3 regions of the Chryseobacterium sp. C3 genome follow, and region 1 is predicted to be linked to each of the others. Evidence: riboswitches for the same ligand, from Rfam matches in the RefSeq annotation. Region 1 holds a riboswitch; each other region holds the start of a gene.
The links. Region 1 has a riboswitch for cobalamin ahead of metE (5-methyltetrahydropteroyltriglutamate--homocysteine S-methyltransferase). Riboswitches for the same ligand answer to the same signal wherever they lie in the genome.
Positions count from the first base shown of each region.

Region 2: another riboswitch for cobalamin. It lies ahead of H6W53_RS09385 (acyl-CoA thioesterase); the one in region 1 lies ahead of metE (5-methyltetrahydropteroyltriglutamate--homocysteine S-methyltransferase).
Region 3: another riboswitch for cobalamin. It lies ahead of H6W53_RS04930 (TonB-dependent receptor plug domain-containing protein); the one in region 1 lies ahead of metE (5-methyltetrahydropteroyltriglutamate--homocysteine S-methyltransferase).

Region 1 is NZ_JACLCU010000001.1:517,549-520,833, forward strand. Features, by position in the region: gene H6W53_RS02375 (hypothetical protein) at 1-685, shown strand, start outside; gene H6W53_RS02380 (VOC family protein) at 702-1,088, shown strand; cobalamin riboswitch at 1,200-1,385, shown strand; gene metE (5-methyltetrahydropteroyltriglutamate--homocysteine S-methyltransferase) at 1,770-3,285, shown strand, end outside.
Region 2 is NZ_JACLCU010000003.1:495,862-499,146, forward strand. Features, by position in the region: gene H6W53_RS09375 (helix-turn-helix domain-containing protein) at 1-89, shown strand, start outside; gene H6W53_RS09380 (hypothetical protein) at 183-983, shown strand; cobalamin riboswitch at 1,044-1,224, shown strand; gene H6W53_RS09385 (acyl-CoA thioesterase) at 1,333-1,716, shown strand; gene H6W53_RS09390 (HD domain-containing protein) at 1,806-2,396, opposite strand; gene H6W53_RS09395 (cytochrome P450) at 2,699-3,285, shown strand, end outside.
Region 3 is NZ_JACLCU010000002.1:244,814-248,098, reverse strand. Features, by position in the region: cobalamin riboswitch at 1,142-1,318, shown strand; gene H6W53_RS04930 (TonB-dependent receptor plug domain-containing protein) at 1,349-3,178, shown strand; gene H6W53_RS04925 (DUF5074 domain-containing protein) at 3,195-3,285, shown strand, end outside.

The DNA.
Region 1 (3,285 bases):
AACACCTAACGGAACATTAAAGTCTTTTTACGAAAGAATTGGTAAGCATGAAAAAGAATCTAAAATAATAAATGGACACGAATTTTTATTTATCATTGAAGAGCTTCGCGAAAACTGTTATCACTCCTGTTCTGTTTCTGATCTTGAAAAGATAATCGAAAATATTCCTAAAGAAGATTACGGAGATTTAAAGTTTATTGTTTTACGCCAACCGAAAAGAAAGGAGGAAATAATCTCTCCGGTTTGGGGAAGACTTGTTTACAGCTTTGAGTACGAAAACGAATATTTTCCGGCGATAATTTTAGACTCAATAGATTTAAACAAAAAGTTAATATGGTCTAAAAAACAAAGCATCGAAGATCAGAAAGAATTTGAAAGATTAAAAGGAGACGGACATATTTTTACACAAAATAAGAGAAGTTTTGTTTCTCAGTTAAATTTAGAGCCTTCAAGAAATACCCAATTGTACAGAACTTTACTGCATGAATTCGGGCATTATGTTCATTACTTAGAAGTTGTGGAAAGACCTTTTGAAAGTGATGAAGATTATGAGGCAAAAGAAATTCGCGATGATTACTACTCAGCTTTATCTAAAGTTGAAAAAGAAACTTTCGCGCACCAGTATGCTGATCGACTGAAGAAAAAATTAACTGAAGAAAAAATAATTCCTTTTAATAGTCTTTAATAATTTAAAATCAAACATGAAAATAAAAAATATAGATCACCTCGTTTTAACAGTTGCAGACATTGAAAAAACGGTAGATTTTTACACCTCTATTCTTGGGTTTGAAGTCTTAGTTTTTGGAGAAAATAGAAAAGCACTGACTTTTGGAAATCAGAAAATCAATCTTCATCAAAAAGGAAAAGAATTTGAACCGAAAGCTAAGCATCCGACTTGCGGTTCTGCGGATCTTTGTTTTATTTCCGAAACCAACATTCACGAAGTTTTACAGGAACTAAAGGAAAAGAATATTGAGATCATCGAAGGAATTGTTGAAAGAACCGGAGCTTTGGGAAAAATACAATCGGTTTATTTCAGAGATCCGGATTTAAATCTGATTGAGATAAGCAACTACAGTTCATTGTAAAATACATTCTCGAAAAAATCCAAATAATTGTTCATTCAGAATAATTTTCTGAATTACTTAAAAAATAAACAAATAATTCCTACATTTGTTTAGAAAACAGTTCTTTTACATACTTCATCAAACGGAAAAGGTTTTACGTAAAGTAGATTAATAGGGAATCGTGTGAAAATCACGAGCTGTCGCGCAACTGTAAGTAATACTTTAAAGGTTTTTATCCACGTATATCCACTGTGTAAACGGGAAGGATGATAAAAGCTGTTACAAGTCAGGAGACCTGCCTATTCCGAATTGACAATGCTCTCGCGGTTTGGAGTTTTTTGGTCAGACAGATGATACTTTTTTGAACGTAGCAATCTAAATTTTAATTTGATTTTAATTGCAAAGTTTTTAATATTAATTTCTTACTTTAAGAATGAAAAAATATTCGCCAACCATCAATACAGCAGTTGTTTTTTGCATCTGTTTCAGAAGATACGGTTAAAAAATTTTTCATCTTATTGATGAGAAAAAAGCTTTGTGCAAAACGATAAAATTTCAGAGCATTCTCTTATGTAAAGGGAAAATTGCGTCCTTACTGTATCTTTACCTCTCCATTCTATTTCCTTCTGCAAAAGCATTGCGAAGCATCAGAAGAACTTTTATACACATTAATTATTGTTTAATTTAAAAGTTTTAAAGAAAATGCAAACGCACATTCTTGGCTATCCGCGTATTGGTAGCAACCGAGAACTCAAAAAAGCCTGCGAGCAGTATTGGTCGGGCAAAATCACTTTAGACGAATTACTGGACGTCGGGAAAAATATCCGACAAAACAATTGGAAGCTTCAGCAGGAAGCAGGAATTGATCTTATTCCGTGTAATGATTTCTCTTTTTACGATCAGGTTTTGGATATGACGTTAACTTTAGGCGCTATTCCTGAACGTTATGAAGAGATTGCTCTTAAAAAATCTGAAACGGATCTCTATTTTGCCATGGCAAGAGGCTTTCAGAAAGAAGGTCTGGACATTACTGCAATGGAAATGACAAAATGGTTTGATACCAATTATCATTTCATTGTTCCGGAATTCCATAAAAATCAGGAATTTAAGCTGTTCTCCCGTAAAATTATCAACGAATTTTTGGATGCTAAACAAGTGGGAATAAATGCAAAACCGGTGATCATAGGTTTGTTAACCTATATTCTGCTTGGGAAAGAAAAGGAGGAAGGTTTCAATAAGCTGGAGCTGGCTCAGAAAATTCTTCCTGTTTATATTCAGATTCTTAAAGAGCTTGAAACTCACGGAGCAGAATACATCCAGTTTGATGAACCATTTTTAGCATTAGATCTGGATGAAAAATCAAAAGAAACTTACAGTCTGATTTATACCGAAATAAGAAAACAGTTTCCTCATCTGAAAATCATTGTAGCTACTTATTTTGAAGGTTTAAGAGATAATCTTTCTTTTGCTGTTTCTCTTCCTGTAAATGTGCTGCATCTCGATCTGGTTCGTAGTCCGGAACAGTTGGAGGAAGTTTTAAAAGTAATTCCGGAAACATTGCATCTTTCATTAGGTGTAATTGACGGAAGAAATATATGGAAAAATGATTTCGAAAAATCTCTACGCCTCATTAGACAGGCAACAGATAAAATAGGCTTGGAGAGAATTTTAATTGCTCCTTCCTGCTCATTGCTTCACAGCCCTTCTGATCTTGATCTGGAGAACAACGAAAGTGTTTTATCCTCCGAAATTAAACAATGGATGGCTTTTGCTAAACAGAAAGTCTCTGAAACGGTTACCCTGAAAAAATTAGCCGCAGAAAATCCGGATTATTCCACACTCCTGCTTTTAGCTGAAAATAAAAAAGCCATTGAAAGCCGCAAAACATCACCTCTCATTCATAACAGCGAAGTGAAGGATCGTGTAGATGTAACTACCGAGGAAGATGCTAAAAGAAACAAACCTTTCAGCATGCGAAAAATTTCTCAACAGGATATTCTCAACCTTCCTTTATTCCCTACAACTACAATTGGCTCATTTCCACAGACTAAAGAAGTTAGAAACTGGAGGGCAAAATTTAAAAAGGGTGAACTGAATGCCAAACAATACGATGATCTGCTGAAAAAAGAAACTGAAAGAACGATCCGTTGGCAGGAGGAAATAGGAATTGATGTTCTGGTTCACGGAGAGTTTGAAAGAAATGATATGGTAGAATATT
Region 2 (3,285 bases), on a different contig from region 1:
ATCAGTCAACTTTTAATAAAGTATTTAAAAAAATAGAAGGGGTAACTCCAAGTGAATATATACAGAAAACCAGTACAAAGGTTTCATGACGGCATTTTAAGTTTAAATTAATCAGTTTACTTTTATACTTTGAAAAGTTTAAACAAATTTTAATTTATATATTTGAAGCGTCAAAAAATTTCATGATGATGTCTCTACGTAAAGCATTTTATCTTTCAGTTTTCAGTGTTTTTTCTTTTGCATTGGCGAAAGGTCAGAATAAAGTTCCTTTCGGTGTTGTAAAAGCTGAGGAAGGTTATGCCATGGTGCGTGTTCATAAAGACGATTACCGAAAAATCGTTGATAAGATCCGTATGAAAACAGGAGATGTTTTTATTTATGAAAAACCGGCTCCGGGAGAAACAGAATGGATCTGGATAAAATATCCTGAAAAAGAGGATACAGAAAAACCTTTCGTACGATACGACAGCATCACCAAAGAAGGAATGGTAAATAAAAACCGCGTGGTTTTTGTTGATAATTTACCAAAATTTACCCCTTCAAAATCGAAAAACGGAAAATCTCTGATCTTTACAGACGACACCAATCCTAAAATTCCCGGAAACCAAAGAACAAAGGTTATTATTGACGTTTACCCTTCTTATGCACACATTAAGAAACAGGAAAAAGACGCCAATGGAAACATTACTAAAGTTGACAAAGTAAAAGCCTGGGGCGTAGGAAAGGAATTGCCTGAAGGTTTAACCGAAATAAAATCTGTACGCGTTCAGCAACCGGGAAGAGGTTCTGTTTTTGTAAGAGATGCTATTAAAAATATGTTTCAGCCAACGATGGATTTCAATAATGTGGGTGTAACTGCAATTGATAACGATCATATTTTTCTTTATATGATAAATGGCTCCGGTGAAAACCGCTATACAACAATCTGGACGATCAAACAGGGAAAAGCTGAAAGCCAGATCATTTATAAAACTCCCGAATAATTCATTAATTATCATTATTTTTGTACCCGAAAAGCATGAGTATGGGCTCTTTTCCAGGCTGTGACTTTTCAGGAAACTGGTTTTGCTTAACTGCAGATTAAAAGGGAATCGTGTGAAAATCACGAACTGTCGCGCAACTGTAAGTAACTAAAGTCTTTATAAAAAAATCCACTGTGTAATTCATGGGAAGGGAATAAAGATGTTACAAGTCAGGAGACCTGCCTTTTTCTTAATAACAAAAAACTTTCGCGATTTGAAGTTTGTTGATCTAATGGACACTCAGAGATTTCTGTCTCTGCTTTTTCTATTGTTCTTCTATTTTTCATTTCGCTTTAATTAATAATGATATATGACTACAGAAGAAAGAATTGAAGCATCTGAAACCCGAATTTTCAAAGCGGTTTTCCCGAACACAACCAATCATTACGATACGCTTTTCGGAGGTACAGCCATGCAACTGATGGATGAAGTGGCTTTTATTGCTGCCACCAGATTTGCAAGAAAACGCGTGGTAACCGTAAGCAGCGATAAAATTGATTTTAAAAGGTCTATTCCTGCCGGAACCATTGTAGAGCTAATCGGAAAAGTGGTTCATGTCGGAAAAACGAGTATGAAAGTAAATGTGGAAATTTTCACGGAACAGATGTATTCGTATGAAAGAGAAAGAGCAATCGTAGGAGATTTTACTTTTGTAGCGATTGATGAATTCAAGAAGCCAATTCAAATATTATAAAAAGGTTCCGGCGACCTTCGGTCGCCGGAATCCAATATTTTCAATGTTCTTTAAAGCGGTTTCGGCGGGCTTTGCCCGCCGAAACCTTTCTATTTCAATACCTTTTCAGTTTCCAGATTTTTCAGCAAGAGTAATTGAAAAGCCTCTCCCAGTTCATCGGAAGCTCTTACAATGGCATTTTCCAACATATTTCTGATTTGCTTTTCTGTAACGCCGGCTTCTGTCCAGCTCTTTCCTGAAGTGTGGGAATTTAAAATAAAAGGCATAATGCGGTCGATCGCGCAGGCGAAAATTGCATCAGGAGTCTGCTCTTCCTCAAATTCCAGCCAAAGATTAAAAAATTCAGAACGCAGCGGCTCATCTAAAATTCCGAAGATTTTCTGAGCTGAAACTTTCTCTCTTTCAAATTTTCCTGCCATTGCCGCTTCATCAAATAAGAAAGTATCTCCTGCTTCAATTTCTACCAGATCATGGATAGACAACATTCTGATTACTCTTAATAAATCGATATCTGCTCTGTTCTTTGCATATGGGAAAAGGATCTGCGCCAGAATAATAATCTGCCATGAATGTTCCGCTGTATTTTCTCTTCGTGAATCGTCTGCATTGTAATTTCTTCTTTGTACGTTTTTCAGGGCATCAACAGCCAGAATAAAATCGATTTCTTTTTGTATTTTCATTGTATATAATTATTTTGAGACCATTTATTTCTCAATCACTTAAAAAAAGTTTTGACAATTTTTCACTTAAAAGATTCACATTTCTAAAAAAATATCAATTAAAAAGATCCCAGACTTTTATGCTTATGAGAATACTATTTATTTTGATAATGAGTTTATGATAAATCTTTCGGCTGCTTTATGGTTAAAATTTAAAAAGCATAAAATTAAAGCGAGTAAAATGGCAATACAAAAATAAGACTTTTAGCTTTAAACCTATTCTAATTCACAGATTAGTATTACTTTTATTATAAATATTTTACATGACTCCAAATTACAATTATCCTACAGAAATTAAAGGAAAAAGAAAACTGTACTCTCTTTTTTATGGTGTAAATAATCCCTTAAAAGTCATCAGCGGAAATCATAACATTGCCGGAGACACTTTCCATCTAAAAGCCAGTGTAACAAATACTGATTTTATCTTTTCTCAGGATAAAGAATTTATTGAATATGTTCTAAAACAAAACCATAAAAACTATTCTAAATCTGATATACAATCGGTTGTGTTAGGAAAATATCTCGGGAAAGGACTTCTTACCAATAACGGAAAAGACTGGCTGAAACAGAGACGCATCATCCAGCCGGGATTCAGTAAGATCAAAATCTCCGGTTTAATCGGCATTATGGAGAATGAAATTCATAAAGCATTTCAGAATTTTCCTCAGGAGCCGGAAACTGATTTATATGATTTTTTCCACACACTGGCTTTCAACATTGTTGCGAAAACACTTTTCAGTTCGGATATTGATGAGGAAAGTGTGAAAGAGCTGGGAAAAATCATTACCGAAGTTCAGGAAGTCTTTGCCAAAGAAGTAAGAATACCTTTGTATACGCAAGTGATAAAAAG
Region 3 (3,285 bases), on a different contig from region 1:
ACCTAAAGCTTCGACAGGCTCAGCTTGACATCGCTAGAAATCAAGCGTTTAGTATTAGAGGTGTCACACTGAGCTTGTCGAAGTGCCTGTTATAAATAATTGATTTTCATATCAGTGCATAGTAATAGGTTGTTTAACGGATATTCAATTAAGTAAAAAATTTAGTAGATCTTTTGTGACTTTTGCGGTTAAATAAAGTTTAAACAGACTTTTAAAATGTTTAAATAATAGTAAATAAGAATTCAAGGTTGGATTTTCGCAAAGGCACAAAGTTGTTTAAGATAGTATGCTTTAAGGCGCAAGGATTTTATCTGCGATAAAATTTTATCAGCATTATAAAAGATAATTTTTGATTTTCTCCTTGCGTCTTAAAAGAATAGAACTTTTATCAAACCTTTCACCTTAGTTTTTTTCAATAAGAATATCTTTATTTTAACAAGTTTAAACAAACTCTTAACTTCTGTTTGGACTTTTATTTAAGGGAAAGTTTTTTAAGAAGGGACTTTCTTTCATCACATAAGTCACATGAGATTTTGAATGATGCGTATTTAAAATAGAAGAACCCATTAGTTTTTGAAAATCTTTGATTTTCTTCCTTAGTGATGCTTATTTTAAAGTAATTAAAAAACTTGTTTATGCTTTTTACCACAAAAGGATGCAAAAGATTTAAACACTTTAGTTTTTTAAGTTTAATCCTTGAAATGGAAAAAAAAGAGCACATAAGTTTAAAAAATCAGAGATTTTTTCTCTTTGCAGACTTTTGAAATACTTCAAATCAATTCAATAAAGTCTTTTGTCTTTTTTGCGGCTAAATTTAAAATGAATTTAAAGAAACTTAAAGTAAGTTTTTAATACATTTTAAATAATTCTGGCTGAAAATAATTATTTATCTTTCAATAGAATCTGAATTGTATAAAAATTTTTATTTTCTGCGGTTTTATTTTCCTAGCCCAGATTGAGCGGCATGTCTGAGCTCTTTTTTGGATTCGGCGACGGCAAAAGCCGCCGCCGAATCCAAAAAAAGCGAGTAGCGAAAGCTGGAAAAAGCTCCTGAAATTGTTTTTCGTATGTAATGCAACAAATCATTGTTTTATTAAAAAGGTACTTAACGGGTATTTTTTTGTCAATAAATTAAAAAAGTTATCTTTGCAAAAATTTTGGTTTCCATTAATTTGGAATGAAAAGGGAATTGGGCGAAAATCCCAAACTGTCCCCGCAACTGTAAATCGCATATAAGATTTCTACGATAAACCACTGTGAAAACGGGAAGGTGTAGAAAGCGAAAGTCAGGAGACCTGCCAAAATGTAATCTTAAAAACATTGCTTTCGGAGGAAAAGTAAAATAGGAATGGCATTAAAAAGATCTTTAGTACTGCTTTTTGCATCATACGGTTGTTTTCTTTACGCGCAGGAGAAAACTATTGACACCGTTTATGTTTTTGACAATCAGATGAATAAGGCAAAACTTTTTCATCCGGTTACTACAATTACTCCCAAAGACATCGAAAAAAATTCCGCTAATCTATCTGAAACGTTACGTTTTCAGTCGCCTGTTTATATTAAGGAAAATGGCCGCGGTGCGGTTTCTTCACCTTCTTTCAGGGGAACAACGGCGCAGCAGACTGCTTTTGTGTGGAATGGGATTAACATCAATTCTGTTCTTTTAGGACAGGGAGATGTTAATAATATCGCGATTTTCGGCTACGATGCGCTTGAAGTGAAAGCTGGCGGCGGAAGTGTGCTTTACGGAAGCGGAGCGATCGGAGGAAGTATTCACCTTAACAATGAGCTGAAATTTAATGAGGGTTTTCATGCAACTTTACATAGTGAAGTGGCTTCTTATGAGACGTTCCAGAATTATTTCAAAACTTCTTTCAGCAATGCGGATTTCAGTTTTAAGGCATCCGGAAATTATTTCATCAGTCAAAATAATTATGAGGTTCCTGAAAAGCAGTATATCAACCGAAACGGTAAATATTTTAACGGTACAGCGAACATTGGCTTCAGTTACAAAATTGCCCGAAATCAGAAAATTTCTTGGCAAAGCCAGTTGTACGACGCGGAACAGAATTATCCGATCTTCACGGAAAACGGCAATCGTACGAAATATGCAGCGCAGACTTTCCGAAGCCTTCTTACCCACGATGTGAATTCGAAATCGATCTCAAACAGTCTGAAAGCGGCTTACACGGAAGAAAATTTCCAGTATTTCGGAGTGTTTGAAGCTCCTAAAACCAGTGGCGGAACGGGAAAAATCCTGATTTTTAAAGATGATTTCAATTATTTCATCACGCCTAAACTGAATGTTAATCTTATCGGGGAGTTTCAGATCAATAAAGGAGAAGGCTATCAACCCGGAATTGAGAATGTAAGAAGAAATATTTATTCTGTTGCAGGATTGTTGAGATATTTCCCTACCCAAAAGCTGAGACTGGAAGCCGGAATCAAGAAGGATTTTATTGAAAATATAGAATCGCCTTTACTCTATTCTTTTTCAGGCAAATGGAAGGTTTCTGACTGGTACAGTTTAGGGACAAGTTTTTCAAAGAATTTCAGGTTTCCTTCTTTTAATGATCTTTACTGGAATCCGGGTGGAAATTTAGATCTGAAATCTGAAACGTCTTTGCAGACTGAAATGAGCCACGAATTGGCGTTCGGAAAATTCATGTTGAGTCTCACGCCTTATTACATGAAAATAGAGGATATGATCCAATGGATTCCCACTTCTATGGGATATTGGTCACCAAGAAACGTAAGAAATGTTGAGTCATATGGTCTTGAGTCTAAAATTGGGTTTCAGCAAAAGTTTTCAAAGGAACATTCTTTAAAAATAAATACGGGATACAGCTATACGAGATCTGTAGATCTTGAGACGAAAAATCAGCTGATGTATGTTCCTCTTCATAAGGTTTTCGGGAATGCAGATTATCAGTACCGATTTATGAATCTGTATGTTCAGGGAATGTTTACGGGTAAGACTTTTACCACTTCTGATGAGAATAACGATTATCTTATAAAACCATATTTCGTCCTGAATGCAGGATTGTCTGCAACTGTTGCCAAAAAGTATACTTTAGGATTGAGGGTAAATAATATTACCGACGAGATCTATGAAACGATGGCTTATTATCCATTACCTAAAAGAAACTACAGTTTTTACATCAACTTAAATTTTTAAAATCAATTATTATATTATGAAATTCAACAGACTTTTTCAGCTTTTACTGGCTTTGATCCTTGTGATTAATGTTTCATGTAGTGATGATGAATATGTAATGCCGTCGC